4 regions of the Kitasatospora sp. NPDC005856 genome follow, and region 4 is predicted to be linked to each of the others. Evidence: riboswitches for the same ligand, from Rfam matches in the RefSeq annotation. Region 4 holds a riboswitch; each other region holds the start of a gene.
What was found. A riboswitch is a leader RNA that binds a small molecule or an ion and turns the genes downstream of it on or off. The one in region 4 is predicted to bind cobalamin.
Positions count from the first base shown of each region.

Region 1: linked by a shared signal. The riboswitch ahead of ABZ449_RS24660 (cobalamin biosynthesis protein) and the one ahead of ABZ449_RS14170 (iron ABC transporter permease) in region 4 are both predicted to bind cobalamin.
Region 2: linked by a shared signal. The riboswitch ahead of metE (5-methyltetrahydropteroyltriglutamate--homocysteine S-methyltransferase) and the one ahead of ABZ449_RS14170 (iron ABC transporter permease) in region 4 are both predicted to bind cobalamin.
Region 3: linked by a shared signal. The riboswitch ahead of ABZ449_RS15035 (HoxN/HupN/NixA family nickel/cobalt transporter) and the one ahead of ABZ449_RS14170 (iron ABC transporter permease) in region 4 are both predicted to bind cobalamin.

Region 1 is NZ_JBEXWT010000043.1:43,452-50,805, reverse strand. It holds gene ABZ449_RS24680 (cobyrinate a,c-diamide synthase) at 1-43, opposite strand, end outside; gene cobO (cob(I)yrinic acid a,c-diamide adenosyltransferase) at 63-668, opposite strand; gene ABZ449_RS24670 (putative cobaltochelatase) at 675-2,795, opposite strand; gene ABZ449_RS24665 (cobyric acid synthase) at 2,878-4,416, opposite strand; gene ABZ449_RS24660 (cobalamin biosynthesis protein) at 4,413-5,429, opposite strand; cobalamin riboswitch at 5,537-5,670, opposite strand; gene ABZ449_RS24655 (alpha/beta hydrolase) at 6,001-7,107, shown strand.
Region 2 is NZ_JBEXWT010000015.1:83,481-90,834, forward strand. It holds gene ABZ449_RS12415 (FUSC family protein) at 1-401, shown strand, start outside; gene ABZ449_RS12420 (alpha/beta hydrolase) at 436-1,245, shown strand; gene ABZ449_RS12425 (alpha/beta hydrolase) at 1,336-1,860, shown strand; gene ABZ449_RS12430 (alpha-hydroxy-acid oxidizing protein) at 1,936-3,114, opposite strand; gene ABZ449_RS12435 (alpha/beta hydrolase) at 3,381-4,196, shown strand; cobalamin riboswitch at 4,386-4,574, shown strand; gene metE (5-methyltetrahydropteroyltriglutamate--homocysteine S-methyltransferase) at 4,753-7,068, shown strand; gene ABZ449_RS12445 (magnesium and cobalt transport protein CorA) at 7,259-7,354, shown strand, end outside.
Region 3 is NZ_JBEXWT010000020.1:64,340-71,693, reverse strand. It holds gene efp (elongation factor P) at 1-35, opposite strand, end outside; gene ABZ449_RS15050 (aminopeptidase P family protein) at 112-1,218, opposite strand; gene rpmG (50S ribosomal protein L33) at 1,458-1,622, shown strand; gene ABZ449_RS15040 (type B 50S ribosomal protein L31) at 1,671-1,919, shown strand; gene ABZ449_RS15035 (HoxN/HupN/NixA family nickel/cobalt transporter) at 1,988-3,106, opposite strand; cobalamin riboswitch at 3,137-3,350, opposite strand; gene ABZ449_RS15030 (metalloregulator ArsR/SmtB family transcription factor) at 3,432-3,815, shown strand; gene ABZ449_RS15025 (hypothetical protein) at 3,921-5,591, shown strand; gene ABZ449_RS15020 (AAA family ATPase) at 5,588-7,354, opposite strand, start outside.
Region 4 is NZ_JBEXWT010000018.1:104,193-111,546, reverse strand. It holds gene ABZ449_RS14205 (ABC transporter substrate-binding protein) at 1-90, shown strand, start outside; gene ABZ449_RS14200 (ABC transporter substrate-binding protein) at 507-1,430, shown strand; gene ABZ449_RS14195 (amino acid ABC transporter permease) at 1,469-2,443, shown strand; gene ABZ449_RS14190 (amino acid ABC transporter ATP-binding protein) at 2,440-3,240, shown strand; gene ABZ449_RS14185 (CGNR zinc finger domain-containing protein) at 3,351-3,932, shown strand; gene sodX (nickel-type superoxide dismutase maturation protease) at 3,959-4,357, opposite strand; gene sodN (superoxide dismutase, Ni) at 4,595-4,990, shown strand; cobalamin riboswitch at 5,084-5,233, shown strand; gene ABZ449_RS14170 (iron ABC transporter permease) at 5,326-6,405, shown strand; gene ABZ449_RS14165 (ABC transporter ATP-binding protein) at 6,420-7,214, shown strand; gene ABZ449_RS14160 (ABC transporter substrate-binding protein) at 7,310-7,354, shown strand, end outside.

The sequences.
Region 1 (7,354 bases), on a different contig from region 4:
CGCCCGAGGAGGGCGCGGCGACGACGAGGCGGGGGACGTTCACGGGGCCGGTGCTCAACGCTCTACCACTCGATACCGCGCTGGCCCTTGCGGCCGGCGTCCATGGGGTGCTTGACCTTGGTCATCTCGGTGACCAGGTCGGCGAATCCGGTCAGCGCCTCGGGCGCGTACCGGCCGGTGATGACGACGTGCTGACTGCCCGGACGGTCCCCGAGCACGGCCACCACCTCCTCCGGGTCGATCCACCCCCAGTGCATCGGGTAGGTGAACTCGTCCAGCACGTAGAAGCGGTAGGTCTCGGCCGCGAGGTCCCGCTTGACCTGCTCCCAGCCCTCCTTGGCCGCCTCCTCGCTGGACATCTCCTGCTCGGCGGAGCGCTGGATCCAGGACCAGCCGGAGCCCATCTTGTGCCAGTCGACGGTGCCGCCCTCGCCGGAGGCGCCGAGCACGCGCAGGGCGTTCTCCTCGCCGACCTTCCACTTGGCGGACTTCACGAACTGGAACACCCCGACCGACCAGCCCTGGTTCCAGGCCCGCAGTGCCATGCCGAACGCGGCCGTGGACTTGCCCTTCCCGGGGCCGGTGTGCACGGCGGTGATCGGCAGCGTGCGGCGCTGACGGGTCGTCAGGCCGTCGTCGGGAACGCTCTCGGGGACACCCTTGGGCATGTCGGCTCAGGCCGCCTTTCGCATCGAAGCAGTCGAAGTGGCACCACGGTTCTCGGTACGGCTCTCGCGGACGAGCGAGGCCACGCCCTCGGCGCGCAGCTCGTCCAGGCTGACGGCGGTGCCGCCGAGCAGCCCGGCCAGGGTGCGGGCCAGGCCCAGGCGGACCGGGCCGGACTCGCAGTCCAGCACCACGCTCGCCGTGCCCTGTGCCGCGAACAGCGCGGCCGCGCGACGGGACCGGTCGAGCGCGTCCCGCCCGCCGGTGGCCCGGCCGTCGGTCACCACGACCAGCAGCGGGCGCCGGTTCGGGTCGCGCAGCCGCTCCACCCGCAGCACCTCGTGGGCGCGCAGCAGGCCGGCGGCCAGCGGGGTCCGCCCGCCGGTGGGCAGTGACTCCAGCCGGGCCGCGCCGACCTCCACCGAGGAGGTGGGCGGCAGCGCAAGCTCGGCACCCGCACCCCGGAAGGTGATCATGCCGATCTTGTCGCGGCGCTGGTAGGCGTCCATCAGCAGCGACAGCACCGCGCCCTTGACGGCGGTCATCCGCTGCCGGGCGGCCATCGATCCGGAGGCGTCCACCACGAACAGCACCAGGTTGGACTCCCGTCCCTGACGCACCTGTTCGCGGAAGTCGTCCTTGTGCACCACCAGGGCACGCCCGCTGCGCCCGCGCGCCACCTGGTGCGGTGCGGCGGCCTGGAGGGTCGCGGTCAGGTGCAGCCGGGCGAGCGCGCCCTGCGGGCGGCGGGCGCGGATGGTGTGCCCGCCGGTGGTCTCGGCGGGGGAGCGGCGGCCCTGGGCGCCCTGCCCGGTGCCCTTGACGGTGAACAGCCGGGTCCGGTACGGGTCCCCGGCCGCGACCGGCGCCGACTCCCGTGCGGGGGAGGGGTGTTGCGCGGGCACGGGCGGCTGCGCGGGCTCCTCGGCGCCCTCGGTGGCGGGGGTCTCGGAGGCCGGCCCCTCGGGGCCGCCGTCGGACGGCTCGGGTGCGCCGCCGCCGTCGGGGCCGCCACCCCCCGGGCCGTCGTCCTCCGGGCCCCCGTCCGGCCCGCCCTGGGGCCCGCCGTCGCCGTCCGGGCCGGGACCGTCGCCCTCGGGCTCGGGGTCCTCCTGCTGCGCGTGCTCCTCCAGCGTCCGGTCCAGCTGCTCCTCGTCCAGACCCGGCGCGTCGAAGGGGTTGCGGCGGCGCCGGTGCGGCAGCGCCAGCTGCGCGGCCTTGCGGACGTCCTCCTCCAGCACCTCGGAGCGCCCGTCCCAGGCCGCCAGTGCGACGGCGGTGCGGGCCATCACGATGTCCGCGCGCAGCCCGTCCACCTCGAACGCGGCGCACACGGCGGTGATCTGACGCAGGGCCACATCGGTCAGCTCGACCTTCGGCAGCAACCCCCGTGCCGCGACGATGTGTTCGGCGAGCGCCCGCTCGTCCTCGGCGAACCGGGCGGCGAAACCGGCCGGGTCCGCGTCGTAGCCGAGCCGACGGCGGACCACCTCGGCGCGCTCGGCCGGGTCCCGGGTGGCGGCGATCTCGACGGTCAGGCCGAACCGGTCGAGCAGCTGCGGCCGCAGCTCGCCCTCCTCCGGGTTCATCGTGCCGACCAGCAGGAACCGGGCCGCGTGGCGCACCGACACGCCCTCGCGCTCGACGTAGGAGCGGCCCATCGCGGCGGCGTCCAGCAGCAGGTCCACCACGTGGTCCTGGAGCAGGTTCACCTCGTCGATGTAGAGCACGCCGCGGTGCGCCCTGGCGAGCAGTCCGGGCTCGTACGCCTTGACGCCCTCGGCCAGCGCCCGCTCCAGGTCGAGCGAGCCGACGATCCGGTCCTCGGCCACGCCGACCGGCAACTCGACCAGTTGGGAGGGGCGTTCGGAAGCGGACGGGGAGACGTGCGGCCCGTCCGGGCACTGCGGGTCGGGTGCGGCCGGGTCGCAGGCGAAGCGGCAGTCGTCCACGGTCGCGATGGACGGCAGCAGGCCGGCCAGCGCGCGGACCATGGTCGACTTCGCGGTGCCCTTCTCGCCGCGCACCAGCACGCCGCCCACGGCCGGGGAGACCGCGTTCAGCAGCAGCCCGAGCCGCAGGTCGGCCATGCCGACGATCGCGGTGAACGGATAGCGGACGTCACTCATGCCGTACCCCACTCCTGTCGTGCCCGGCTCTGCGTTCCTGCCCGGTCCTGCGTTCCTGCCCGGCGCCGTCGACCTACCCGGCTCATGCGTCACTCCCAGGGGCCCCGGGCGGCACGAACGGCAGCGATCCGGCCGCCGGCACCCCGCCCTCGATCAGCTTCCACAGCGCGTCGGTGTCGGCGTGCTCCTCGATCAGGTCGCCCAGCCGGTCCAGCCGGGCCTCGCGCGCCGCGGCGAAGGAGGTGTCCGGGGCCGGGACGAACGCCCGGCCCGACAGCTCCGCGACCTCGCGCAGGAACGCGCGGCGGAACCCGTCGTTCTCCAGCGCGCCGTGCCAGGTCGTGCCCCGGACCGAGCCCACCCGGCAGCCGTCCAGGCTCCGTCCCCGGCCGTCGGAGAGGAAGGTCTCCCCGCCCTCGACGGTGACCACCCCGTGGTGGATCTCGTAGCCCTCCACCCGCTGCCCGTACGCCTCGCCGACGGGCCGCGCCAGCACCTTCTCGGCGCCGAACCGCACCCGCGTCGGCAACAGGCCGAGGCCCTCGACGGCGCCGGCCCTCGACTCGACCTCGTCCACGATCGAGTGCGCCAGCATCTGGTAGCCGCCGCAGACCCCGAGGATCGGCAGCCCGGCCGCCGCCCGCGCCTTCAGCACCGGCTCCAGGCCGCGCTCGCGCAGCCAGGCGAGGTCCGCGACGGTGGCCCGGGTGCCGGGCAGCACCACCAGGTCGGCGTCGGCCAGCTCCTCCGGCCGGGTCGCCCAGCGGACCAGCACGCCCGGCTCCTGCGCGAGCGCGTCCATGTCGGTGAAGTTGGACAGCCGCGGGAAGCGCACCACGGCCACCCGCAGCACGTCCGCGCCGAGCGGTCCGGGCCCGTCCGCCCGGTCCACCACCGTCGACAGGTCCAGCGAGTCCTCGGCGTCCAGCCAGAGCCCGGGCAGCATCGGCAGCGTGCCCAGCACCGGACGGCCGGTCAGCTCGTGCAGCATCTCCAGCCCGGGCGCGAGCAGCCGCGCGTCGCCGCGGAACTTGTTGACGAACCAGCCGGCCACGTGCCGCTGGTCCTCCGCCGACAGCAGCGCCAGTGTCCCGTACATCGCCGCGAAGACCCCGCCGCGGTCGATGTCCCCGACCACCACCACCGGCAGGGCGGCGGCCGTGGCCAGGCCCATGTTGGCGATGTCGCGGTCGCGCAGGTTGATCTCGGCGGGCGAGCCCGCGCCCTCGCAGACCACCACGTCGTAGCGGCGGCGCAGGTCGGCCAGGCACTCCAGGGCGCGCTCCAGCAGGACGGGCTTGCGCTCCCGGTAGTCCAGCGCGCCCACCTCGGCCACCGGCTTGCCGAGCAGCACGACCTGGCTGCGGCCGTCCGCGCCCGGCTTGAGCAGCACCGGGTTCATCGCCGCCTCCGGCTCCACCCGGGCGGCCTGCGCCTGCATCGCCTGGGCGCGGCCGATCTCGGCGCCGTCGGCGGTGACGAAGGAGTTGAGCGACATGTTCTGCGCCTTGAACGGCGCGACCCGTACGCCCTGGCGGACGAGCCAACGGCAGATCCCGGCCGTCACCACGCTCTTGCCCGCGTCCGAGGTCGTCCCCGCGACCAGCAGCGCGTTGCTCATGCCCGTCCCCTCTTCTTCAGCAGTGTCCGCAGCAGGACGTGCCCCGCGACCGTCGTACCCAGCGCCAGTGCGCCCACCCGCCGGGAGAGCGCGCAGGCACGCTCGATGTCGTCGACCGTCACCGGCCGCAGCTCCGCACCCAGTACGGGCCGGTGCTCCACGCGCTCGCCGTACCGCAGCGTCCCGCCCAGCCGGACGCCCACCGCTCCGGCGAACGCCGACTCGGCCTGGCCCGCGTTCGGGCTCGGGTGCGCGGAACCGTCGCGCCGCCAGACCCGCCAGGCGGTCCGGGGCTCGGGCGCGGCGGCCACCGTCAGCAGCGCCGTCAGCCGGGCGCCCGGCCAGCCCGCCAGGTCGTCCAGCCGGGCCGAGGCCCAGCCGAACCGGGCGTAGCGCGGCGAGCGGTGGCCCACCATGGCGTCCAGGGTGTTGACGGCGCGGAAGGCCAGCAGGCCGGGGGTGCCGGCCAGGGTGCCCCAGGTCAGCGCGTTCACCACGGCGTCGGCGGTGTTCTCGGCCACCGACTCGACCACCGCCCGGGCGATCTGCTGCCCGTCCAGCGCGCTCGGGTCCCGCCCGCACAGGTGCGGCAGCCGCTCCCGGGCGGCCGCGAGGTCGCCCGCGGCCAGCGAGCGGCCGATGGTGCGCGCCTCCCGGGTCAGCGAGGTGCCGCCGAGCACCGTCCAGGTCGCGGCCGCCGCCAGCGCCGCCCGGCCCAGCGGGCGCCGGCCCACCGTACGGTCCAGGGCGAGCGCGCCCGCCGCGACCGTGCCCACGCACAGCGCCGTGTACCCGGCTCCCGCGCCGCGGTCGTCGCGCCACAGCCGGCGCTCCAGCCGGGTGGCGGCGCTGCCGAAGGCGGCCACCGGGTGGCCGCGGCGCGGGTCGGCGAAACGGGCGTCGGCGGCGTAGCCCGCGGCGGCGCCGAGCGCGAACGCAGCGGCGCGGACCAGCGGGCGCGGAGCGCGGGCAGGCCGGCGCGGGGAGGAGGACGGGGGTGCGGACGCGGTCATCGGGCGCACGACGGAGGGCGGCTCGGAGTCCGGCAGGGCGGGGCAGCCTGCATCGCGTGCGTGTCCTCACTCAGGGTCCGCGCCCTGGATCGACGTGACGGGGGCGAGAGTCTCCTGGCTTCCGGGTCGGACGCACCCCCGGAGCCTTCCAGCGGCCGTCGACGGCCCGCCGTGGCGATGTTCCGAACGTGCTCCCCGGTGACAGTGGCGGGACCGCGCCGGAATTCCACCGGCTTCCTCTCCATGCCTCCGTTTGGCCCCAGGATCCCATCACGCGCCCGAACCGGGAGTCAACCGAGGTCACGGAGGGGTTGGTCACACGCGGACGCCGCTGACACCCCGTGGGACGCCCGGCACGGCACCACTCCGGGCCGGCCGCACCGCCCCACGTCGCCCCCTGCGCCGCCCCCGCCACCGGCACCCTCGCCGCCCGCTTCTGGCACCTCCTCAGCGCCGTCGGGCCGCCGCCCGGGTGACCCGGACGGCCCAGCCGGGTGGCCGGGCGGGCGGGGCGCCGGTGGACTGGTGCTCGAACACCGTCCGGTCCGTCAGCAACAGAGCGGGGAGCGAAATGCGTTGGGGAACCGCCGCCGTCGTGGCGGCCGCCGCGGTCGGGGCCGCCGTGCTGGTGATCGGCCGTCGGGCCTCCGAGCGGATGGTCCGTCCGGAGGCCACCGTCCAGGAGTCGGGGCCGGTCCTGGTCCGCGAGCTCGCCCCCGGCCGGATCACCTTCACCCGCGCCCCCGAGAGCCTGCGCCCCGGCCGCTGGGCGGTCGAGTGGGCGGACGGCGGGCACGCGGTGGTCGAGGAGGTCCTGCACGGCGACGAGTCGGGTGTCACCCGCCGGCTGGTCCGCGCCGACCGGGGCACCCTCGCCCCGGGCACCGAGGTCCGCTTCACCCCCCGCGTCCACCTCGGCGACCCCACCGAGGCGCTCGGCCTCGCCTTCGCCGACACCGCCGCCGACGGAGAGCTCGGCGCCCTGCCCGCCTGGCGGCTCGACGGCAAGCGCGGCACCTGGGTGATCCTGGTGCACGGCCCCGAGGCGGACCGCCAGCAGACCCTCCCGGTGCTCCCCGTCCTCGACCGGCTCGGCCTGCCCGCCCTCGCCGTCACCTACCGAGGCGACCGCGGCGCCCCCGCCTCCCCGGACGGGCTCAGCCACTTCGGCGAGACCGAGTGGCGCGACATCGAGTCGGCGGTACGGCTGGCGCTCGACAGCGGCGCGGGCCGGGTGATCCTCTACGGCTGGTCCCTCGGCGCCACCATGGTCCTCCAGACCGCGGCCCGCTCCGCCTGGCCGCACGCCATCAGCGGCCTGATCCTCGACTCGCCGGTGCTCGACCTCCCGGCCTCCGCCCGCCGGGACGCCGCCCGGGCCGGCTTCCAGGGCGTCGCCGCCGAGCTCGGGGCCCTGGCCGCGGAGGGCCGCACCGGCGTCGACCTCGCCGACTTCGGCCGCATCGCCGAGGGCACCGACCTGCGGGTGCCCACCCTCCTCCTGCACAGCCCCGAGGACCGGATCGCGCCCTTCGGCACCGCCGAGAAGCTGGCCGCCGCCCGTCGCGACGTGGTCAGCCTCCAGCCCTTCCCCGGGGCCGACCACGCCACCCTCTGGAACACCGCTCCCGACCGCTACACCGAACTCCTCCGCCGCTGGCTCACGCCGCTGCTGTAGGGCGACTCCCGCGGCTCGTGGCCGGGCCCCGGGACGGGGAAGGTCCCGGAGTCCCGCGGAACCCACGAGCCGGGCCCTCGCCCCCCTCCTCGTGCGGGCGTTTCCGGCGGCGCCCGACGACCTTTTCCGGTGCGCTTCCCCCCGTCCACGAATGAACGTTTCCCCCATTCCGCCCACGGCGCGCGAGAAGTCGGCCAGTCCGACTTCTCGCGCAGCACGATCCCCCCACCCCGCGCGCCGCCCGTCC
Region 2 (7,354 bases), on a different contig from region 4:
TCGTGGCCGCACTGCTGCGGCCCGAGCACGCGTTCTGGCTGCCGCTCACCGCCGCACTCGCTTTCCGGCCCGCTGATCCGTCGGTCGTCCGCCGCGTGGCCGACCGGGTGCTCGGCACCGTCGTCGGCGTCCTGGCGGCCGCCCTGCTCGCGCCGCACCTGTCCGGGTGGGCCCTGGTGGTGCTGGCGCTGCTGATCGGCGCGCTGTTGCCGGGTGCCACCGACCTCTCCTACATCCTGCACACCGCCCTGGCGAGCGTGATCGTCCTCGTCCTGGCCGTGCCCGGTCCGCCCTCGGACGGCACGGTGATCACCGCCCGCCTCACCGACACGCTCATCGCCTGCGCCATCGCGCTCGTGGTGGGCCAGCCGTTCCGCGGCCACCGCCGCACCACGGCCTGACCGCTCCCAGAGATACCGACCCAGGAGGTCCGCCATGCCCTGCATCGTCACCGGCGACAACGCCACGTTGCACTACTACGACACCGAGGGCGAAGGCCGCCCGATCGTCCTGCTCTCCGGCTACGGCGCCCCCGCCGACAGCTGGGCCCTCCAATGGGCCGCACTGCGCGCCGCGGGGCACCGGGTGATCTCGCTGGACCGCCGCTGGCACGGCCAGTCCGGCCGGCCCCCGTACGGGCACCGCATCTCCCGGCACGGCATGGACCTGCGCGAACTCCTCATCCAGATGGGCCTGTTCGACGCCGTGGTGGTCGGCCAGTCGATGGGCGCGAGCACGATCTGGGCCTACGCGAGCCTGTTCGGCGGCGACCGGCTGGCCGGGATCGTCACCGTCGACCAGACCCCGAAGATGGTCAACTCACCCGACTGGCAGCATGGTTACTACGGCCTGACGAACGAGAACCTGGGCACCTTCTTCCTCGATCCGGCCGCCATCGACACCGGCCACGGCCGCGCCTGGCCCGACCCGGAGGCCACCGACGCGCTGATCCGCCGTGCCGGCGGGCGGGGCCTGGCCCGCGACATCACCCCGGACAGCTACCCGCTGCTGTTCGACCACGCCTGCCAGGACTGGCGCGACGTGGTGGCCCGCCTCGACGTCCCGGCCCTGATCGTCGCCGGCGCCGACAGCCAGTTCTGGCCCGCCGAACACGCCCACGCCACCGCCGCGTTGAGCCCCCTCGTCCGCGCCGCCGTGGTCCCGGGTGGTGGCCACCCGACCCACCTCGACCAGCCCGACGCGGTCGCCGCCCTGATCACCGACTTCGCCGCCTCACTCGCCTGAGCGAACGCCCACCCCACCCACCGAGCCGGACGGCCCGGGCCGCGGACGACCTCCGCGGCCCGGGCCGTCCCGTGTCACTCCCACAGGAGCATCGGCTCCTTCGCCGCCCAGCAGTACGTCCTCGACCACTCCGAGTGGCTGTCCGGTCTCGCCCTGTGCGGCACTGCCGCCGTCGACCACCTCGCCGCACGCATGGGCGACGACACCGGACCGGACGTCCTGGGCTCCTTCAACCGGCCCTTCGAGCCCGCCCGGACGCCCGTCGACTGGCTCACCCGCGACCACGCCGCCGTCGACGACTACCTCGCCGACGCGCTCTGCGGCTTCTCCGTCGATGCCGAGGGCCCGGCCGGCCTCGCCGCCGCCGCGCCCCGCCTGGTGGCCCCGGTCGGACTACGGCCTGACCTGCCCGTCTACATCTTCGGCGGGAACCAGGACCCGGTGGCCGCCGGCCTGCACCCACGCGACCTGGTGGCCCGCCGCTACCGCGCCGCCGGACTGATCGACGTCACCCACCGCGCCTACCCGGGCGCCCGGCATGAGGTGCTGCACGAGACGAACCGCGACGAGGTCACCGCCGACCTGCTGGGCTGGCTCACGCGCGTCATCGCCTGACGTGGTGCGGCTTCGTCTGCGAACGCCGAAGGCCCGGCCACCAGTTGGGGCCGGGCCGATTCGGTCGGCGATGCGTCAGAGCTTGCGGATCGCGTCCTCGGCGCGCAGGTCGGTGAGGGTCGGGTAGCCGTCGACGGCCATGATCAGGTCAGCCTCGGCGAGGAGCGAGCGCAGCACGTGCACGATGCCGTCGGTGCCGCCGACAGCCAGGCCGTAGGCGTACGGGCGGCCGACGCCGACCGCGGTGGCGCCGAGGGCGAGGGCCTTGACGACGTCGGCGCCGCTGCGGACGCCGGAGTCGAACAGCACCGGCAGGCCGTCGGCGGCCTCGACCACGCCGGGCAGGGCTTCGAGGGCCGGGAGGCCGCCGTTGGCCTGCCGGCCGCCGTGGTTGGAGCAGTAGACCGCGTCCACTCCGCCGTCCTTGGCCCGGCGGGTGTCCTCCGGGGAGCAGATGCCCTTGAGGATGATCGGCAGGTCGGTGATCGATCGCAGCCAGGGCAGGTCGTCCCAGGTGAGGGGGTTGCCGAAGATGCCGATCCACTCGCGGACGGCGGCGCGCGGGTCCTCCTCGGGGGCCTTGGCGAGGCGGGCCCGGAAGACCGGGTCGGAGGTGTAGTTGGCCAGCGCATGGCCGCGCAGCTGCGGGAAGTTGCTGGTGGTGAGGTCACGCGGGCGCCAACCGGTGAGCCAGGTGTCCAGGGTGACCACGATTCCCTTGAACCCGGCGGCTTCGGCCCGGTGCACCAGGCTCTCGGCGAGCGCCCGGTCGGTGGGGGTGTAGAGCTGGAAGAAGCCGGGGGTGTCGCCGAACTCGGCGGCGACCTGTTCCATCGGGTCGACGGTGAGAGTGGAGGCGACCATCGGCACGCCGGTGCGGGCGGCCGCCCGCGCGGTGGCGAGGTCGCCGTGGCCGTCCTGCGCGCACAGGCCGATCACCCCGACCGGCGCCATGAGCAGCGGCGACGGCAGTCGCAGGCCGAACAGGTCGACGCTCATGTCCCGCTCGGTGGCGCCGACCATCATCCGCGGCACCAGGCCGTACCGCTCGAACGCGGTGACGTTCGCCCGCTGGGTGGACTCGTCCCCGGCGCCGCCGGCCACGTACGACAGCACCGACGGCGGCAGTGCGGCCTGTGCCCGAGCCTCCAGCTCGGCGAAGGCCATCGGCATCGTCGGCAGCACGCCCGACAGCCCGTCGAAGTAGATCTCGTTCTGGAAGTCCCCGAACTGCCCCTGGGAGTTCACATCCATCGCCTGTCTCCGTTCCTCTCACCATGGGCGGCCTGGGGGCCGTCCCCCAAGCCGCACTCCCACCGTGCCGCCCGGGGTGCGCGGGAACCATGTGCTCGGGGCCAGTAGGTACGGGCGGCGAATTGTCGGTGGCGACAAACGGCCCCCGGCGGCGGCCCCGGCGACTCCGCCGATCGGATGAATCCCGCGTGCGTCGCGAAGGGCACCGATTCGCACCCTCGCACGATGAACCAGTCCAGCGACCGCTCCTCCTGCAAGGAGACCCCGTGCCCCGGATCACCACAAACGACGGCGTGCAGCTGCACTACTACGACGAGGGCGAGGGCCGGCCCGTGCTGCTCGTCCCCGGCTACGGCGCGCCGGCCGACGACTGGGCGCTGCAGTGGGCGCCTCTGCGCGAGGCGGGCCGCCGGGTGATCTCCCTGGACCGGCGGTGGCACGGGCAGTCCGACCGGCCCTCCTGGGGGCAGCGGCTCTCCCGGCACGGCAAGGACCTGGACGACCTGATCACCGCCCTCGACCTGCGTGACGTCGTCGCCGTCGGCCAGTCCATGGGCGCCAACACGATCTGGGCCTACGTCAGCCTCTTCGGCACCGGACGCCTCGCCGGGATCGCCACGGTCGACCAGACCCCGAGGATGGTCAACAGCGCCGACTGGCCGTACGGCTTCTACGGCCTCACCGAGGAGAACCTCGGCACCTTCTTCACAACGCCGGACTGGTTCGCCACCGGCCACGGCCGTCCCTGGCGTGACCCGGCCGATCTCGACGCCGCGATCAAGGCGGCCGACGGGCGTGGAGCCGAGATCCTGATCACCCCTGACACCCACCCGCTACTGCTCGACCACTCCCGCCAGGACTGGCGCGACGTCGTCGCCCGCGCCGAGGTCCCGGTGCTGATCACCGCGGGCGCCGAGAGCCAGTTCTGGCCTGCCGAGCACGCCGCCGCCACCGCCGCCCTCAACCCCGGGGCCACCTCCACGGTCTTCGACGGCGCGGGCCACGCCGCCCACGTCGACCAGCCCGAGGCCGTCAGCGCGCGGCTGGTCGCCTTCGCCGACTCGGTGGGCTCCGGAGGCTGACCCCTGGCCCCGGTCAGAGCACGGCCCGGCAGACAAGGGATGATCTCCGGCTGTCCTTGCGATACGTGACGCCACCTTGACCACGGGGCAGCCGGTCGGGCGTGATCTTCAACGATGTCTCAGTATCCGGACGATCGAGCGGTTCCTCGGCCGGAAGCCGGTGTTCTTCCTCTAGGCTGGCCTGGCAGCTGGTTCGCCCTGTCCGCCAGGCAGGCGCGTCGTAAGAGGGAACCCGGTGGGAATCCGGGACTGCCCCGCAGCGGTGAGTGGGAACGACCGCCGTCATACGCACTGGGCCCGGCCGGGTCTGGGAAGCGACGGCCAGTAGGTGTCCGCCTTCGAGAGGGCGGGTGTGCCCGCGAGTCCGAAGACCTGCCACTGCCCGCACGCGACCGAACGCGCGCGGCCATCCGGTGACCTCGAGGGCGGGTCGGCGACCATACCAGGCGGACCAGGACCGTACCTTCACTGCGGCCGCTGCCCGGTTTCGTCATCCCTTCCCGCCTTCGTGCCGTCTCCGGATTCCTGAGGAGACAGACTCGCGAAGGAGAGTCCCTTGACCACGACGTCCGCATCCGCGGCAACCCTCGCCACCGTGTACGGCTACCCCCGTCAGGGCCGGGGCCGCGAGCTCAAGAAGGCGATCGAGGGCTACTGGAAGGGCACGGTCACCGCCGAGGCACTGCTCGCCACGGCCGCCGGCCTGCGCCGCGGGAACTGGCAGCAGCTCGCCGACTCCGGCATCGAGGAGGTGCCGACCGGTGACTTCTCGCTCTACGACCACATGCTGGACACCACTCTCGCCGTCGGCGCCGTCCCCGCCCGCCACCGCGCGGCGGTCGACGCCGACCCGCTGAACGGCTACTTCGCCATGGCGCGCGGCACCCAGGACCTCGCGCCACTGGAGATGACCAAGTGGTTCGACACCAACTACCACTACCTCGTGCCCGAGTTGGGGCCGGACACCGTCTTCGCCGCGAACCCCGCCAAGGCCGTCGGCGAGCTGACCGAAGCACTGTCACTCGGCCACGACGCCCGGCCGGTGCTGGTCGGCCCGGTGACCTACCTGCTGCTCGCCAAGCCCGCCCCCGGTGTGGCCGCAGACTTCCAGCCGGTCACCCTGCTCGACCGGCTGCTGCCCGTCTACGCACGGCTGCTCGCCGACCTCAAGGCCGCCGGCGCCACCTGGGTGCAGCTGGACGAGCCCGCCCTGGTACCGGACCGCACCCCGGCCGAGCTCAACGCCGCCGCCCGCGCCTACCGCGCCCTCGGCGCCCTCGCCGACCGGCCGAAGCTGCTGGTCGCGAGCTACTTCGACCGCCTCGGCGACGCCCTGCCCGTCCTCGCCAAGGCTCCGATCGAGGGCCTGGCGCTGGACTTCACCGGCCCGGCCGCCGCCAACCTCGACGACCTCGCCGCCGTCGGCGGGCTGCCCGGCAAGCGGCTGGTCGCCGGCGTGGTCGACGGGCGCAACATCTGGATCAACGACCTGGAGAGGTCGCTGGCCACCCTGGCGACCCTGCTCGGTCTCGCCGGCACCGTGGACGTCGCGCCGTCCTGCTCCCTGCTGCACGTGCCGATCGACGCCACTCTCGAACGCGACATCGACCCGCAGATCGCCCGCTGGCTCGCCTTCGCCAAGCAGAAGGCCACCGAGGCCGCCCTGCTCGCCCGCGGCCTGCGCGAGGGTACCGGCGCCGTCACCGCCGAACTCGCCGCCAACCGCGCCGACCTCGCGTCCCGCGCCACCTCACCGATCACCCGCGACCCGGCCGTGCGCGCCCGCGCCGCAGCCGTCACCGAGGCCGAAGCCCGCCGCGCCCAGGCCTACCCGCAGCGCGCCGAGGCCCAGCGTGCCCGCCTCGGACTCCCGTTGCTGCCGACCACCACCATCGGCTCCTTCCCGCAGACCACCGACCTGCGCCTCGCCCGGGCTGACCTGACCGCGGGCCGCATCGACGCGGCCGCGTACCGGGAGCGGATGGAGGCCGAAGTCCGCGACGTCATCTCCTACCAGGAGAAGGCAGGCCTGGACGTCCTCGTCCACGGCGAGCCCGAACGCAACGACATGGTCCAGTACTTCGCCGAACAGCTCACCGGATACCTCGCCACCCGGCACGGCTGGGTCCAGTCCTACGGCACCCGCTACGTGCGACCCCCGGTCCTCGCCGGCGACATCTCCCGCCCCCACCCGATGACCGCCGATTGGTTCCGCTACGCCCAGGACCTCACCGACCGCCCGGTCAAGGGCATGCTCACCGGCCCGGTCACCATGCTCGCCTGGTCCTTCGTCCGCGACGACCAGCCGCTCGCCGACACCGCCCGCCAGGTCGCCCTCGCCCTGCGCGACGAGGTCACCGACCTGGAGGCCGCCGGCGCCGTCGTCGTCCAGGTCGACGAGCCGGCCCTGCGCGAGACCCTCCCGCTGCGGGCCGCCGCCCGCCCGCACTACCTGGCCTGGGCCACCGAGGCCTTCCGCCTCGCCACCTCCGGCGTCCGCGCCGACACCCAGATCCACACCCACATGTGCTACGCCGAGTTCGGCGCGATCATGACCGCGATCGACGACCTCGACGCGGACGTCATCTCCCTGGAGGCCGCCCGCTCCCACATGGAGGTCGCGGGTGAACTCGCCGAGGCCGGCTACCCGCGCGAGGTCGGACCCGGCGTCTGGGACATCCACTCCCCGCGCGTCCCGAGCATCGGCGAGGCCGTGTCCCTGCTGCGCGCCGGGCTCGCGGCCATTCCGGCCGAGCGGCTGTGGGTCAACCCCGACTGCGGCCTGAAGACCCGCGGCTGGCCGGAGACCCGCGCCTCGCTGGAGAACCTGGTGGGCGCCGCCCGCCGCCTGCGGGAGGAACTCGCGGGCTGACATGCCGGGGCGAGACACCGAGGGGCGGGCACGGCGACATGTGTCGTGCCCGCCCTGGCGGTCGGACGGCCAGATCTGGCAGTGGGCCGTGACGGTGCGGACCGGGGCTCCCGGCACGCGTACTGGACGACCGTGCGAACGGGTAGGTTGGCTGGCCGTCGGTGGTAACGGGTTCGGAGGGCGGTGGGTGATGGTCGCGCGGGCGGTGGTGGACTGTGCGCTGTACGAGGACGGGCGGCGCCTGCCTGGCGACGTCGAGCTGTCGCAGGTGCTGCGGCGGATAGCG
Region 3 (7,354 bases), on a different contig from region 4:
ACCATGCCGTTCTTGAGATCGTTCGTGGAAGCCACGGGCGCACTAACTCCTGTATAGCTGTCAAGGAACCAAGGGATTGCGTCCTGCCGTCCACGGCCCCGGGGGCCGCGGTCACAGGGCGAGGAGCTCCTTGGTGGTGATGGTGAGCAGCTCGGGCCCGCCCTCTTCGAGGGGGCGCACGACGAGCGTGTCCTCGATCCGGACCCCGCCCTTGCCCGGGAGGTGGACCCCCGGACCGACGGTGACCGGTACGCGGCTGTCCAGTTTACCCATGTCCGACGGACCGAGGCGCGGGGCCTCCCGGATCTCCAGCCCGATGCCGTGGCCCACCGGGTGCGGGGAGGCCTCGGTGTGGCCCGCCGCCTCCAGAACCTGCCGGGCAGCCCGGTCGGGCACGCACTGCTCCACGCCGGGTCCGAGCGCCTCCCGCCCGGCCCGCTGAGCCCGGAAGACCAGCCGGTGCAGCTCCACCTGCCAGGGCGCGGGAGCCGCCCCGATCACGAAGGTGCGGGCGGTGGAGACGCCGTAGCCGCGGTACTGGGCGCCCATCACCACGGTCAGGAAGTCGCCCTCCTCCACCCGGCGGTCGGTCGGCTGGTGGGCGGGCTGGCCGGAGTGGCCGCCGGTGCCGACGGAGACCGGGAAGGCCGCCCGGTCGGCGCCGTGGTCGATCATCCGGCGCTCCAGCTCCATCGCCAGGTGTCGCTCGGTGCGGCCCACCAGGATCGACTCCAGCAACTCGCCCAGCGCCTGGTCGGCGATCTCGGCCGCGATCCGCAGGTCGGCGATCTCGCGCTCGTCCTTGATCACCCGCAGCCGCTCGACCGTCTGTCCGAGGTCCACCAGCCGGGCCCCCTCGGCCAGGCCCCCCACCGCCCGGTGCCGGCTGACGGTCAGGTCGTGCTCCTCCACCGCCAGGCCCGCCACCCCGGACCGCGCGGCGGCGGCCGCGGCGGCCAGCGCGGTGTCCGACCCGGACGCCACCGGCAGCCGGGTGACGTCCGGGGCGATCAGGTGCTCCCCCGAATCGTCCGGCGGCAGGTCGTCCGGAAGCGCGAGCAGCGCCCGCTCCCTGGTCAGCAGCAGGCTCGCCCCGCAGGGCGCGCAGCCCGTCAGGTACCGCACGTTCGCCGCACGGGTGATCAGCGCCGCATCGGCCCCGGCCGCACTGCAGTGCTCCCTCACCCGCTCCCGCCGCCCCGCGTACGCATCCGCCATGCGTCGAGCCTACGAACCCCCGGCCCGAAGCGCCCGCCGAGCACCCCCGACAGAACCCCCAATACCCCTTGCGCGCCCCCCTGCGCGACCGCGCCGCCCCCTCGCGCCGTCATCCGGGAATGGACCGGACCGGGCCCGCGTTGGGGCGAATGGCGAGAAGACGAAAACGACATCCATTTCGGTGTACGGTTTCGATCCGACGCCCGAGGTCCGACACCCCAGCCCCAGGAGGACGCCCGATGGCCCGCAGCGAACTGCGCCCGGTGACCAAGCTCCGCTCCACCGCCGGCACCGGCTTCACGTACGTGACCCGCAAGAACCGCCGCAACGACCCGGACCGGCTGGTCCTGCGCAAGTACGACCCGGCCGCCGGCCGGCACGTCGACTTCCGCGAGGAGCGCTGAACCCCGACCCGCGAGGAGCGCCGAACCCCGACCCGAGAGGAGTCCCCCATGAAGTCCGGAATCCACCCCGCCTACCGTCCGGTCGTCTTCCGCGACAAGGTCGGCGGCCTCGCCTTCCTCACCCGCTCCACCGTGACCGGTGACCGCACGGTCGAGTGGGAGGACGGCGACACCTATCCGGTGATCGACGTCGAGATCTCCTCGGCGAGCCACCCCTTCTACACCGGCCAGTCCCGGGTGCTGGACACCGCCGGGCGGGTCGAGCAGTTCCGCCGCCGCTACGGCGACCGGCACTGACCGCGAACGCGCCGAACGGCGCCGCCCCGGATTTTCGGGGGCGGCGCCGTTCGGCGCGTTCCGCGTGCTCAGGCCTCCTGGTCCGGTGTCCAGCGCTGCTCGACCCGGGCGAGCTTCCAGTAGCCGATCGCCACCGCCCAGACCACCACGAACAGCCCGGCGATGGCGTAGCCGACGTTGTCCAGCGATATGTCGGCGATGAACCCGGTGACCGGGTCGGTCAGATCGAGCTTCTCGTGCAGCACCCCGACCAGCTCGATGGTGCCGATAATGAAGGCCACCGCGATCGACAGGCCGGTGATGGTCAGGTTGTAGTACACCTTGCGCACCGGGTTGGCGAAGGCCCACTGGTACGCGAAGTTCATGAACGTCCCGTCCAGGGTGTCGAACAGGCTCATCCCGGCCGCGAACAGCAGCGGCAGGCAGGCGATCGCGTACCAGGGCAGCCCGGAGGCCGCGCCCGAACCGGCCATCACCATCAGGGTGACCTCGGTCGCGGTGTCGAAGCCCAGGCCCAGCACCATGCCCACCGGGAACATCTGCCCCGGCCGGGTGATCGAACGGGTCGCCCGGTTCAGCACCCGGGCCATGAAGCCGCGCGAGTCGAGGTGCGACTCCAGCTCCTTCTCGTCGAACTGCCCGGCCCGCATCGAACGGAACACCTTGAGGATGCCCAGCAGCGCCGCCAGGTTGAGCGCGCCGATCAGGTAGAGGAACACGCCGGAGGTGGTCGTCCCGACCATGCCGAGCCACTTGTGGGTGGTCGACTCGTCGTCCATCAGCGTGTCCGCCAGCTGCGCGCCGCCCGCCACCAGGGCGGCCATCAGCACCACCATCGAGGAGTGCCCGAGGGCGAACCAGAAGCCCACCGAGACGGGCCGCTTGCCGTCCGCCATCAGCTTGCGGGTGGTGTTGTCGATCACCGCGATGTGGTCGGCGTCGAAGGCGTGGCGCATGCCGAGGGTGTACGCGGTGATACCCAGGCCCACCCCGAAGACCTGGGTACCGACCGCGTACTTCTCGGGTGCGACCAGGAAGATCAGCGTGCCGAAGGCCACCACGTGCATGGCCACGATCACCGCCATCAGCCCGGCCGTACGGATGGTGTCCTCGCGCCGCCACTTGAAGCTGGGCAGCACGGAGGGGGCCGGCTTCGCCCCGGCGGCAACGGTTTCGGGCAGGGTCATCTGCGGATCACGCTCCAGCACCTCGTGGAAAACCTCGTGAGATGCCGTGGCCGGTCTCCTGGCTTACGGGACGCCCGTACCCGCCTTCCCAGGCGCACGAGGCGCCCAGTGGCTCGCTGGGTACGGCCGACGCTCCTCCGCGGACGAAGGAACGACCCGATCACAGTGGCGAGGGCCGCTCCGGGCTGGGACCCCTGAGGGTCCGTCACCGGTCTTCCCGAGCACCACGGCGGGGAACACCGTAGGGGCCGCGCCTCACGCGTGCAAGGCTGCGCACCTGCGCAGGTGTCCAGGATCACAGGCCACCGCCTGCGAGAATGCCCCCATGCATCTCGTACCGGCCGACCGCGCGGACCACCGCACCATCGACGGACACCGGGTCTGCGAGGCCATCGCCGCGATCGGCGACCCGGCCCACGTCCGGTCCTGGGCCGAGCGGTTCTCCCTGCTCGCCGACCCAGGTCGGCTCGCCCTGCTGCTCGCCCTCCACCGGGCCGGCCCGCTCGCCGTCACCGACCTCGCGGTCGCCACCGGCATGCGCGACCCCGCCGTCTCCCAGGCCCTGCGGCTGCTCCGCACGGCCGGCGTGGTCACCGGCGACCGGGACGGACGAGTGGTGCGCTACCGGCTCGTGGACGAGGCCATGCGCCCCCTCCTCGACGAGTGCGCCGCCGCCGAACACCACGAGCCCACCGCGGCCACCGGCTGACCCGCGGGCCCCATCCACGGCCACCGGCCGACCCGCCGGCCCGCCGATCCCCTGACCGGCACTCGGAACCGCGCCGCGGCCGGAGCGGGTGAGTACGATCATGGTGTGCCGTCCCACCCCCACGCCTGGCCCGCCGACCGGTGGAACACCCGACCGGTCAGGGCCCGCGTGCTGGCGGTCGCCCGCACCCTCACCTCGGCCACCCGGGTCCTGGACGTCCTCACCCTGCTGCACCCGGACGGCGTCGAGCGCTACTTCACCGTCAACCCCGGCTCCGCCTTCGCCGACCGCGCCCTGGACGCGTACCTGCACGGCCTGCCCGGCTTCACCGTGCTGGACTGGGAGGACGCCGTCCGCCGCCGCTTCGACCTGGCCGTCGCCTGCGCCGTCCACTCCTCCATGCACCGGCTGGACGCCCGCCTCGTCGTCCTCCCGCACGGCGCCGGCTACAACCGCCTGGTGACCGAGTCCACCGGCGACACGGTCAGCTCGGCCGGCCTGTCCCGCAACGAACTCACCCACCGCGGAAGGGTGTTCGTGGACGTCCTCGGGCTCTCCCACCCCGAGCAGCTGGACCGGCTGCAGACCTCCTGCCCCGAGGCGCTGGACGTCGCCCGGGTGGTCGGCGACCCGTGCTTCGACCGGATGCTCGCCAGCCGGCGCTCCCGGGACGCCTACCGCACCGCACTCGGTGCCGTCGACGGCCGACGGCTCGTCGTCGTCAGCTCCACCTGGAGCGAGCACTCGTTATTCGGCCGCCACCCCGACCTGCCCCAACGGCTGGTCCGCCAACTGCCCGCCGACGAGTACACGGTGGCCGTCGTCCTGCACCCCAACGTGTGGAGCCGCCACGACCCCGAGGCACTGCTCGACGACGCCCGCCGGATGGGCCTGCGCCTGATCCCGCCCCACCAGGGCTGGCAGGCCGCGCTCGTCGCCGCCGACTGCGTGATCGGCGACCACGGCTCGGTCACCGTCTACGGCGCCGCCCTGGAGCACCGCACCCTGCTCGTCGCCACCGGCGCCGCCGAACTCGACCCACGCTCCCCCGGCTACGCCTTCGGCCAGGCCGCACCCGTCCTCGACCCGGGCGCAGACCTCGCCGCCCAGCTGGAATCCGCCCTCGCCCAGGACCCGACCGGCCTGCGCGAGATCACCGACCGCTCCCTCGCCCGCCGCGGCGAATCCGCCCGGGTGCTGCGCCCGCTGCTCTACTCCTTCCTGGACGACCTCGACGAACCCCGGGGCGAACCGGCCCTGCCGCCCTATCCCCGACCCGTCCCCTGCCCCGACGGCGCCGAGGGGCCCACCGCGTACGACGTCCGGGGCAGCGCCGAGGGCACCGAGGTGAGCCTGCGGCGCTACCCCTTCGACCCGCACGACCACGCCCCGCGCGGCTTCCACGCCCTCACCGACGAGCACCCGGGCGACGCCCTGCGCTACACCGCCGAGGTGCTCGCCCGCACCGAGACCCACGCCGAACGCCCCGCCGCCCGCTGGCTCGCCGACACCGCCGCCGAACTGCCCGGCCTCGCCGTCGCGGTGGCCGCCCTCGGCTCGGCCCGCCACCTGCTCCGGCTGCGCACCGGCCCGCTGCTGGAGGCCCGCACCGAACCGGACTGGGGCCGGCCCGACCCCGGCCTCGACCCGCTGCTGCTCGGCTCCGCCGTCGCCTGCTGGCTCGCCGACGGCGGCGACCCGGCCGGCCTCCCCGAGCACGGGCTCACCATCCGCACCGGCGAGCACCGCACCCGGGTCTCGTTCCGTACCGGCTAGTCCGACAGCTCCCGCAGCCGCGCACGGCTGCGCTCCGCCAGGTCCGCGTCCTCCAGCTCCTCGGCGAGGGCGAGCAGCAGGGTGTGGGCCTGCGCCTCCTTCGCGTACTGGCTCAGTGCCTCGGCCCGCCGGGCGCAGTCCTGCGCGTGGGCGACGGCGAGGTCCGGCTGCCCGAGCGCCCGGTGGGCCCGGGCCCGGACCAGCGGCAGCTTCATCAGCATGTCCGTGTCGCGCGTCCGCTCGGCTCGCTCGGTGGCCCCGGCCAGCAGGGTCAGCGCCTCCTGCGGACGGCCGTCGGCGATCAGCGCCTGGGCCAGGTGGTAGCTCTGGACGATCTCGCCGTGGTCGTCGCCCCGGTTCTCCGCCAGGGCCAGGGTGAACCGCTCCACCGCGTCGCCCGGGCGGCCGTCGGCCAGGCAGAGCAGACCGTCCGTCTCGTGGAGCACCCCCACCACCCGGCGGTCGGCCACCAGCGGAAGCTGCTCCGCGGCCAGCGCCAACTGCTCGGCGGCGAGCCGGTACTCCTTGCGGTCGAAGTGGGCCCGGGCGAGCTGGTTGCGCATCCGGACCACGGCGGCCGGCTGGTTGTCCCACTGGGCCGACTCGACGCCGAGCCGGTGGGTGGCGATCCAGTCCTGGTAGAGCTTCCGGCCGTGGTACAGCGGCCAGAGCGACTCGCAGAGCCGCCACACCTCGCCGTGCCACCCCTGCGCGGCCGCCTCCTCCACCACCGCGCGGACGTTGGCCCGCTCGGCGTACAGCCACTCCAGGGCCTCGGTGCCGGAGGCGAAGCGGGGCAGGTCGTCACCGCTCGGGTCCTGCAGGCGCAGCCTCTTCCCGGCCATCGCACGGTCGGCGGCCGACGCCCGGCCCCGGTAGTACGCCACGACGGCGGCGAGGAGGTCCCCGCGGTCGGCCGGTTCCCGCGTCCGGCCGTAGGCGTGCAACCGCACCACGTCGTGGGCCCGGAAACGCTCCTCACGGTCGCCGTCCACCACCTCGTCCAGCACGTGGACGCTCCGCAGCTCCCCGATCGCCTGCTCGGCCCGCTCGACGCCGACCGCACGGGCCAGCTCGGCGGAGACGAAGGGGCCGGGGTGCACCCCGATCAGGTGGTACAGCGCCCGGCCCGGCGCCGACAGCCGCTCGTAGACCAGGTCGTACGTCGCGCCGAGATCGCCTTCCTCGCCCTCCAGCATCGCCAACCCGCCCTCCCGGTCCTGCAGTTCGGCCACCACCCGGCCGACCGGCAGGTGCTCCCGGTCCAGCAGCTGACTCCCGACCGCGTTCAGCGCGAGCGGCAGCCCGCCGCACAGCTCGACCAGTTCCGCCAGCTCCCCGTCGCTGCCCCGCCCGGGGCCCACCCAGCCGCGCACCAGCTCGGTGCCCGCCCTCGCGCTCAGCGGGCCGAGCCGGCGCACCTCGGCGCCGTCCGTCCGCAGCGCGGGCAACCGCCGCCGGCTCGCGACCACCACCAGCCCGCCGGCCGGGAGCAGCGCGCGGACCTCCGCGGCGTGCTCGACGTTGTCCAGGAAGAACAGGCACCGGCGCTCGGCGGTCGCGGTGCGGAAGGCCGTGAACCGCTCGGCCTCCGCGGCCGGGGGCTCGGCACCGAGGGCGCGCAGGAATCCGGCCAGCAGCTCGGGGAGGTCCACCCCGCCCTGGTGCCGGTAGGCCTTCAGGTCGGCGTAGAGGTCCCCGCCCGGGAAGTGCTCGCGGTGGTCCGCGGCGAACCTGGCGATCAGCTCGGTCTTCCCGACGCC
Region 4 (7,354 bases):
ATCCGCAGCGGCGAGTACGACAAGATCCTGGCCAAGTGGAACGTGAGCGCGGGCGCGGCGCAGAACGCGGTGGTCAACGGGGGCATCTGAGCGGGCGGGGCGGGGGCCCGGAACGGCACGGACCGGTCCGCATACCTATGCGCAGAGTGACAGGGCCACGGAATACGTCCGAATAGCGGACAGTGCGACCCCTCGTTATCCGATTTTGATCTGGATGACGGCCATCTGACTGTCATCAGATGGCAGGATTCCCCCCATCTCGGATCGAGTCGGCCGCTGGTCGAGGCCGTCCGGTCAACGTCCACCTCGGCGGAGGGTGGCGGAAGCAGTACCTCGTACAACCCCGGGCGGCTCACCCGCGCCCGGCCACTGCACGACCCGGCCCGCACGTACGACGACGTACGGCGACACGCACCCGTACCGAGCCGCGCGGCTCGCCGTTCCGGTGCGCCGCTCCCGCGGCGCGCTCCGCCCGACCTCTCTCCCCCAGGATGGAGATCCCCCTCATGACCACCCGTATCCAGCGCAGCCGGCTCCTCGCAGCCGGTGTGGTCGCCGCCTCGGTCTCCCTCGTGCTGACCGGTTGCAGCAGCAGCAAGAACGACGGCGGCGGCGCCCCCAACGCCTCCGCCACCGTCAACGAGGTCAAGGCCGACCCCAAGCTCGCCGCGCTCGTCCCGGACGACGTCAAGTCCGCCGGCAAGCTCGTGGTGGGTGCGGACGCCTCGTACGCCCCGGACGAGTTCAAGGACGACAGCGGCAAGATCATCGGCATGGACGTCGACCTGGCCAACGCCATCGCCGCCAAGCTCGGGCTGAAGGCCGAGGTCCAGGACTCCGGCTTCACCGCGATCATCCCCGGCATCCAGTCGAACAAGTTCCAGCTCGGCATGTCGTCCTTCACGGACAACAAGGAGCGCGAGCAGATCGTCGACATGGTCACCTACTTCAACTCCGGCAGCGCCGTCGCGGTGAAGAAGGGCAACCCGGAGAAGATCGACCCCAAGGACCTCTGCGGCAAGAAGGTCGCCGTCCAGACCGGCACCACCCAGGCCGACGAGATCAAGGACACCCGCGACCCGGACTGCGCCAAGGCCGGCAAGCCGGGCGTCCAGAACGGGGGCGACAAGTTCGACCTCCAGACGGACGTCACCAACGCCGTGGTCTCCGGGCGCGACCAGGCCATGATGGCCGACTCCCAGGTCGTGGACTACGCGATCAAGCAGTCCGGCGGCCAGCTGGAGAAGGTCGGCGAGACCTACGGCGTGGCCCCCTACGGTGTCGCCCTGGCCAAGGGCTCCAAGCTCTCCCCGGCCATCCAGGGCGCCGTCCAGTCGCTGATCGACGACGGCACCTACAAGCAGATCCTCACCAAGTGGGGCGTCGAGGCCGGCGCCCTCGACAAGTCGGTCGTCAACGGCGCCGCCTGATCCCTCGTCCGCTCCATCTTCTCCCCCGAGGCCACACCGTGAACTCTCTGGACAAGGGGACGGCGCAGAAGGGGCGGCCTGAGACCATCAGGGCCGTCCCCGTCCGCCACCCCGGACGCTGGGCGGGCGCCGTCGTCATCGCCGTACTCGCGGCGATGCTGCTGAGCGCCCTCTTCACCAACCCCGCTTTCAAGTGGGACATCGTCGGTCGGTACCTGTTCCACGACAGCATCATGCACGGGCTGCTCGTGACGCTGGAACTGACCGTGCTCGCCATGCTCATGGGTGTGGTCGGCGGCATCGTCCTGGCGGTGATGCGGCTGTCCCCGAACCCGCTGCTGGCCGGCGTCGCCTGGGTCTACATCTGGATCTTCCGCGGCACCCCGGTGCTGGTGCAGCTGGTGTTCTGGAACTTCCTCGGCCTGATCTGGGCCAAGCTGTCGATCGGCGTCCCGTGGGGACCGGAGTTCTGGTCCGAGCAGACCAACGTGCTGATCCCGACCTTCGTCGCCGCGCTGCTGGGCCTCGGCCTCAACGAGGCCGCCTACATGGCGGAGATCGTCCGCGGCGGCATCCAGTCGGTGGACGAGGGCCAGAGCGAGGCCTCGCACGCGCTCGGCATGAGCCGGTTCCAGACCATGCGCCGGATCGTCCTGCCGCAGGCCATGCGGGTGATCATCCCGCCGACCGGCAACGAGACCATCTCGATGCTCAAGACCACCTCGCTGGTCTCCGTGATCTCCCTGGAGGAGATCTTCCGGGCCGGCCAGGTGATCTACTCCCGGAACTACCAGAACATCCCGCTGCTGATCGTGGTCAGCCTCTGGTACCTGTTCTTCACCTCGGTGCTGACCATCGGCCAGTACTACGTCGAGCGCCACTACGCCCGAGGTTCCAACCGCACCCTCCCGCCCACCCCGCTGCAGCGGCTGCGGGGCCTGTTCGCCGGGAAGCCCGCCCCGAAGGCGACGGCCGACGTCGTCCCGGGGCTCGAGGGAGGTGGTCACGTATGACCGATCTGACCAAGACCCCCGACGCCGCGGCCCCCGCCGAACCCATGGTCCGCGCCGAGAACGTGCACAAGTCCTACGGCCCGGTCGAGGTGCTCAAGGGCATCGACCTGGAGGTCAGGCAGGGCGAGGTGTTCTGCCTGATCGGTCCCTCCGGCTCCGGCAAGTCGACCTTCCTGCGGTGCATCAACCACCTGGAGCAGATCAACGGCGGCCGCCTGTGGGTGGACGGCGAGCTGGTCGGCTACCGGCAGAAGGGCGACCGGCTGTACGAGCTCAAGGACCGCGAGGTCGCCCTCAAGCGGCGCGACATCGGCATGGTCTTCCAGCGCTTCAACCTGTTCCCGCACATGACCGCCATCGAGAACGTCATGGAGGCGCCGGTCCAGGTCAAGGGCGAGAGCAAGGCCGAGGCCCGCGAGCGCGGCATGGTCCTGCTGGAGCGGGTCGGCCTCGCCGACAAGGCGAAGAACTACCCCTCGCAGCTCTCCGGCGGCCAGCAGCAGCGCGTGGCGATCGCCCGCGCGCTGGCCATGAAGCCCAAGCTGATGCTCTTCGACGAGCCGACCTCCGCGCTCGACCCGGAGCTGGTCGGCGACGTCCTCGATGTCATGCGCGGCCTCGCCGAGGAGGGCATGACCATGGTGGTCGTCACCCACGAGATGGGCTTCGCCCGCGAGGTCGGCGACGCGCTGGTGTTCATGGACGGCGGTGTGGTGGTCGAGTCCGGCAACCCCCGCGAGGTGCTCACCGACCCGCAGCACGAGCGCACCAGGGCCTTCCTGTCCAAGGTGCTCTGAGCCCGAACCGTCGGCGCCCGGCAGGCCGCTCCTGCCGGGCGCCGACGTTTGCCCCGCCCAGGTAATAGGCTGGAGGCAGTCAGCCCGTTACCAAATCTGGAAGGACCCCTGTGGAGCTCGCCGCCTACGCCGATCTCGCCGTTCGGCTGGTGAACACCGAGGAGCCCGAGCGCGGCACCGACGCGCTGACCTCCGTGGAGGCCGTGCGCGGCCTGTTCTCGGACTCCGCGCGGGCCGCCGCGCTCGCCGACGAATCCGACCTGCCCCGGCTGCGGGCGGTGCGGACCCGCCTGCGCGGCGTCTTCGAGGCCGCCGCCGAGGGGGACGAGACCCGCGGTGTCGACCTGCTGAACAGCCTGCTGATGGAGTACCCCGTCAGCCCGCTGGTCTCCGGCCACGACTACCTGGACGACGCCGGGCGGCCGCGCTGGCACCTGCACCTGGCCGACAACTCCCCCACCGCCACCGCGCACTTCACCGCGGTCGCCTGCATGGGCCTGGCCGTCCACCTCACCGAGCTGGGCGCCGACCGGCTCGGCATCTGCCAGGCCGCGCCCTGCCGCAACGCCTACCTGGACACTTCCACCAACCGCTCCCGCCGCTACTGCTCGGACCGCTGCGCGACCCGTGCCAACGTGGCCGCCTACCGGGCCCGCAAGCGCCAGGAGGCGGAGGCGGCGGCCCGGGACTGACCCCGGGCGCAGGGCCCGGGCGGACCCTAGAGCTCCTCCACCCAGACGCCGAGCCGTCTTGAGAGGCCCGGCACCCGGGCCAGCCGCGGGGTGAGCAGCAGCCGCTCCAGCCGGCGCCCCGGCGCCAGCCAGACCGGGCTCGGGCGCAGCCGCAGCAGCGCCCGGCCGAGCACCAGCTCGTCCGGCACGGCGCCGTAGCTGCGGCTGTCGCTGTCCACCGGACGGTTGTCGGAGAGCATCCACCAACCCGTGGCCCGGCGCCCGACGGCCCGCTTCACCACCAGCAGGTCCTGCTGGAAGGGGTGCCGGAAGAGCACCACCGCACCCGGCCGGACCGGCGCGCCGTAGCGGACCAACAGCTGGTCGCCCTCGCGCAGGGTGGGGACCATCGACGGCCCCGCCACGTCGACCAGCCCGAACGGCAGCGCACCACGGCGCTCGCGCCCCCCGGCTCCGGCGCCCTCCGGTCGCGTGCTCCGCGCCACGACTCCTCCTCCCGATCCGTCCGCCCACAGTCTGCCGTACGGACCGTCACCGGTCCGATGTCCGGATTACCCCGGTTCCTGGTCCGTCTTTCGCCCTAGGCCCACCGCCCGATCGCGAAACCGGGAGGCCGGAAGGGTAATCTCGGGCGCGGGAAGACGATCTAAGGAAGGACTCCCATGTTCTCTCGTCTGTTTGCACCGCGTGCCACCGCCCACGCCCACTGTGACCTGCCCTGCGGCGTGTACGACCCGGCGCAGGCCCGGATCGAGGCCGAGTCGGTCAAGGCCACCCAGGAGAAGTACCAGGCCAACGAGGACCCGCACTTCCGCGCCCGCGCCGTCATCATCAAGGAGCAGCGCGCCGAGGCCGTCAAGCACCACATCTCGGTGCTGTGGAGCGACTACTTCAAGGCCCCGCACTTCGAGAAGTACCCGCAGCTGCACCAGCTGATCAACGACACCCTGAAGGCCGCCTCGGCCGCCAAGGCGTCCACCGACCCGGCCACCGGCCAGGCCCTGCTGGACCTGATCGCCGAGGTCGACAAGATCTTCTGGGAGACCAAGCAGGCCTGAGCCTGACGCGTCGCCACCCGACCGCCCCCGTCCGCACCGCCGGCCGGGGGCGGTCGCGCGTCCACGACCCGCCACGCCCGAACCCGGTAAGGGTTGCCTGCCCTGAGTGGCTGTTATGCTGCCAGGGCGTCCGAGGGGGAAGTCCGGTGTGAATCCGGCGCTGACCCGCAACGGTGAGCACGGCCCGTACCAGCCCGTACGGCCGCGCCAGCCCGATCGCCCTCGGCCGCCGAACTCCCGACAACTCGCCGCGGACTGCGAGGGGAACGGCGCCCCGCCACGCCCGCGGCCGGCGCCCGCCCCGGCGCACCCTCGGCCCGAGGCAAGGCGCACCCGTGAACCGCGCACCCGTCGACCGTGCAGTCGGCCCGCCCGCTCGTCGCATACCCACCGTCCCGCTCGCCGTCGGCCTCGGCGCCGCCCTGCTGCTGTCTCTGGTCTGCGGGGTCGCCCTCGGCTCCTCCGAACTCGGCCTGCCCCGCGTACTGCGACTGCTGGGCGCCGGCCTGACGGGCGGCCGGCTGGACGCGGACGAGGCGTCCGCGTACGCGATCGTCTGGGAGATCCGGCTGCCGCGCACCGTCCTGGCCGCCGTGGTCGGCGCCGGGCTGGCCGCCTGCGGGGTCGCCGTCCAGGCCCTGGTGCGCAACCCGCTGGCCGACCCCTTCGTGCTCGGCATCTCCTCCGGCGCGGCCGTCGGCGCCAACGCCGTCCTGCTGTTCGGCGCCTTCGCCGCGCTCGGGGTGTGGGCGATCTCCGTCTCCGCCTTCGGCTCCGCCCTGGCCGCGATGACGCTCGTCTACCTCGCCGCCCGCACCGCGCACGGGCTCACCCCGCTGCGCCTGGTGCTCACCGGCACCGCCCTGTCCTACGGCTTCTCCGCCGCCACCACCCTGATGGTCTTCGCCGCCGACCGCGGCGAGGCCGCCCGGGACGCCATGATGTGGCTGCTCGGCAGCCTCGGCGGCGCCACCTGGGGCTCGGTGCCGATCGCCGCCGTCACGGTGCTGGCCGGCCTCGCCCACCTGGCCTGCGCCGCCGGGCGGCTGGACGCACTCGCCATGGGCGACGAGACCTCCGCCTCGCTCGGCGTGGACCCGGGCCGGCTGCGCCGCGAGCTGTTCGTGGTGACCGCCGCCGTCACCGGCACCGTGGTCGCGGTCAGCGGGGCGATCGGCTTCGTCGGGCTGCTGGTGCCGCACGTGGCGCGGATGCTGGTCGGCGCCGGGCACCGCCGGGTGCTGGTGATCGCGCCGCTCGCCGGGGCGCTGCTGCTGGTCTGGGTGGACATCGCCTCGCGCACCCTGCTGGCGCCGGCCGAACTGCCCGTCGGGGTGTTCACCGCGGTGCTCGGCGTGCCCGCCTTCCTGCTGATGATGCGCCGCCGCGGCCAGGCCTTCGGAGGTACCCGGTGACCGACGCGACCGACGTGACCGGACCGGTCCCGGCGCGGGGCCAGGACCTCGCCGTCGACGCCGTCTCGGTGGAACTGGCCGGCACCCGGCTGATCCACGAGGTGAGCCTGACGGCCGCCGCCGGGCAGGTGGTCGGGCTGATCGGCCCGAACGGCAGCGGCAAGTCGACCCTGCTGCGCTGCGTCTACCGGGTGCTGAGGCCGGCCGGCGGCGTGGTCCGGCTGGCCGGCGACGACCTGCACGCCCTCACCGCCCGCGACACCGCCCGCCGGGTGGCCGCGCTGACCCAGGAGCACTCCGCCGGGTTCGACTTCACCGTGGCCGAGGTGGTCGCCATGGGCCGGCTGCCGCACCGCCGCGGCTTCGGCGCCCCGTCCGACGGGGACGAGCAGCGCTGCGCCGAGGCACTGCGCAAGGTCGGGGCGGGGCACCTCGCCGAACGGGGCTTCCTCAGCCTGTCCGGGGGTGAGAAGCAGCGGGTGCTGTTCGCCCGCGCGCTGGTCCAGGAGCCGCGCCTGCTGGTGCTGGACGAACCCACCAACCACCTGGACATCGCCCACCAGTTGGAGGTGCTGGCGCTCGCCCGGGAGGCCGGCCCGACGGTGCTCACCGCGCTGCACGACCTCAACCTGGCGGCCGGCCACTGCGACCTGCTCCACGTGCTGCGGGCCGGCCGGATCGTCGCCTCCGGCCCGCCCCACGAGGTGCTCCGCCCCGCCCTGCTGGCCGAGGTGTTCGGCGTCCGCGCCACCCCGGTGCGGCACCCGGAGACCGGCGCCCTCCAGCTGCTGTTCGACCGCCTCCCCTGACCCGACCGACCCCGACCGACTCCGGACGACCCCGAACGACCTCGAACGACCTCGACCGACCCCGACCGACCCCGACCGACCGCGAAGGAACCCCCGTGCGCACCAAGGCCGTTGCCACCGCCGCCCTGCTCGTCCTCGGA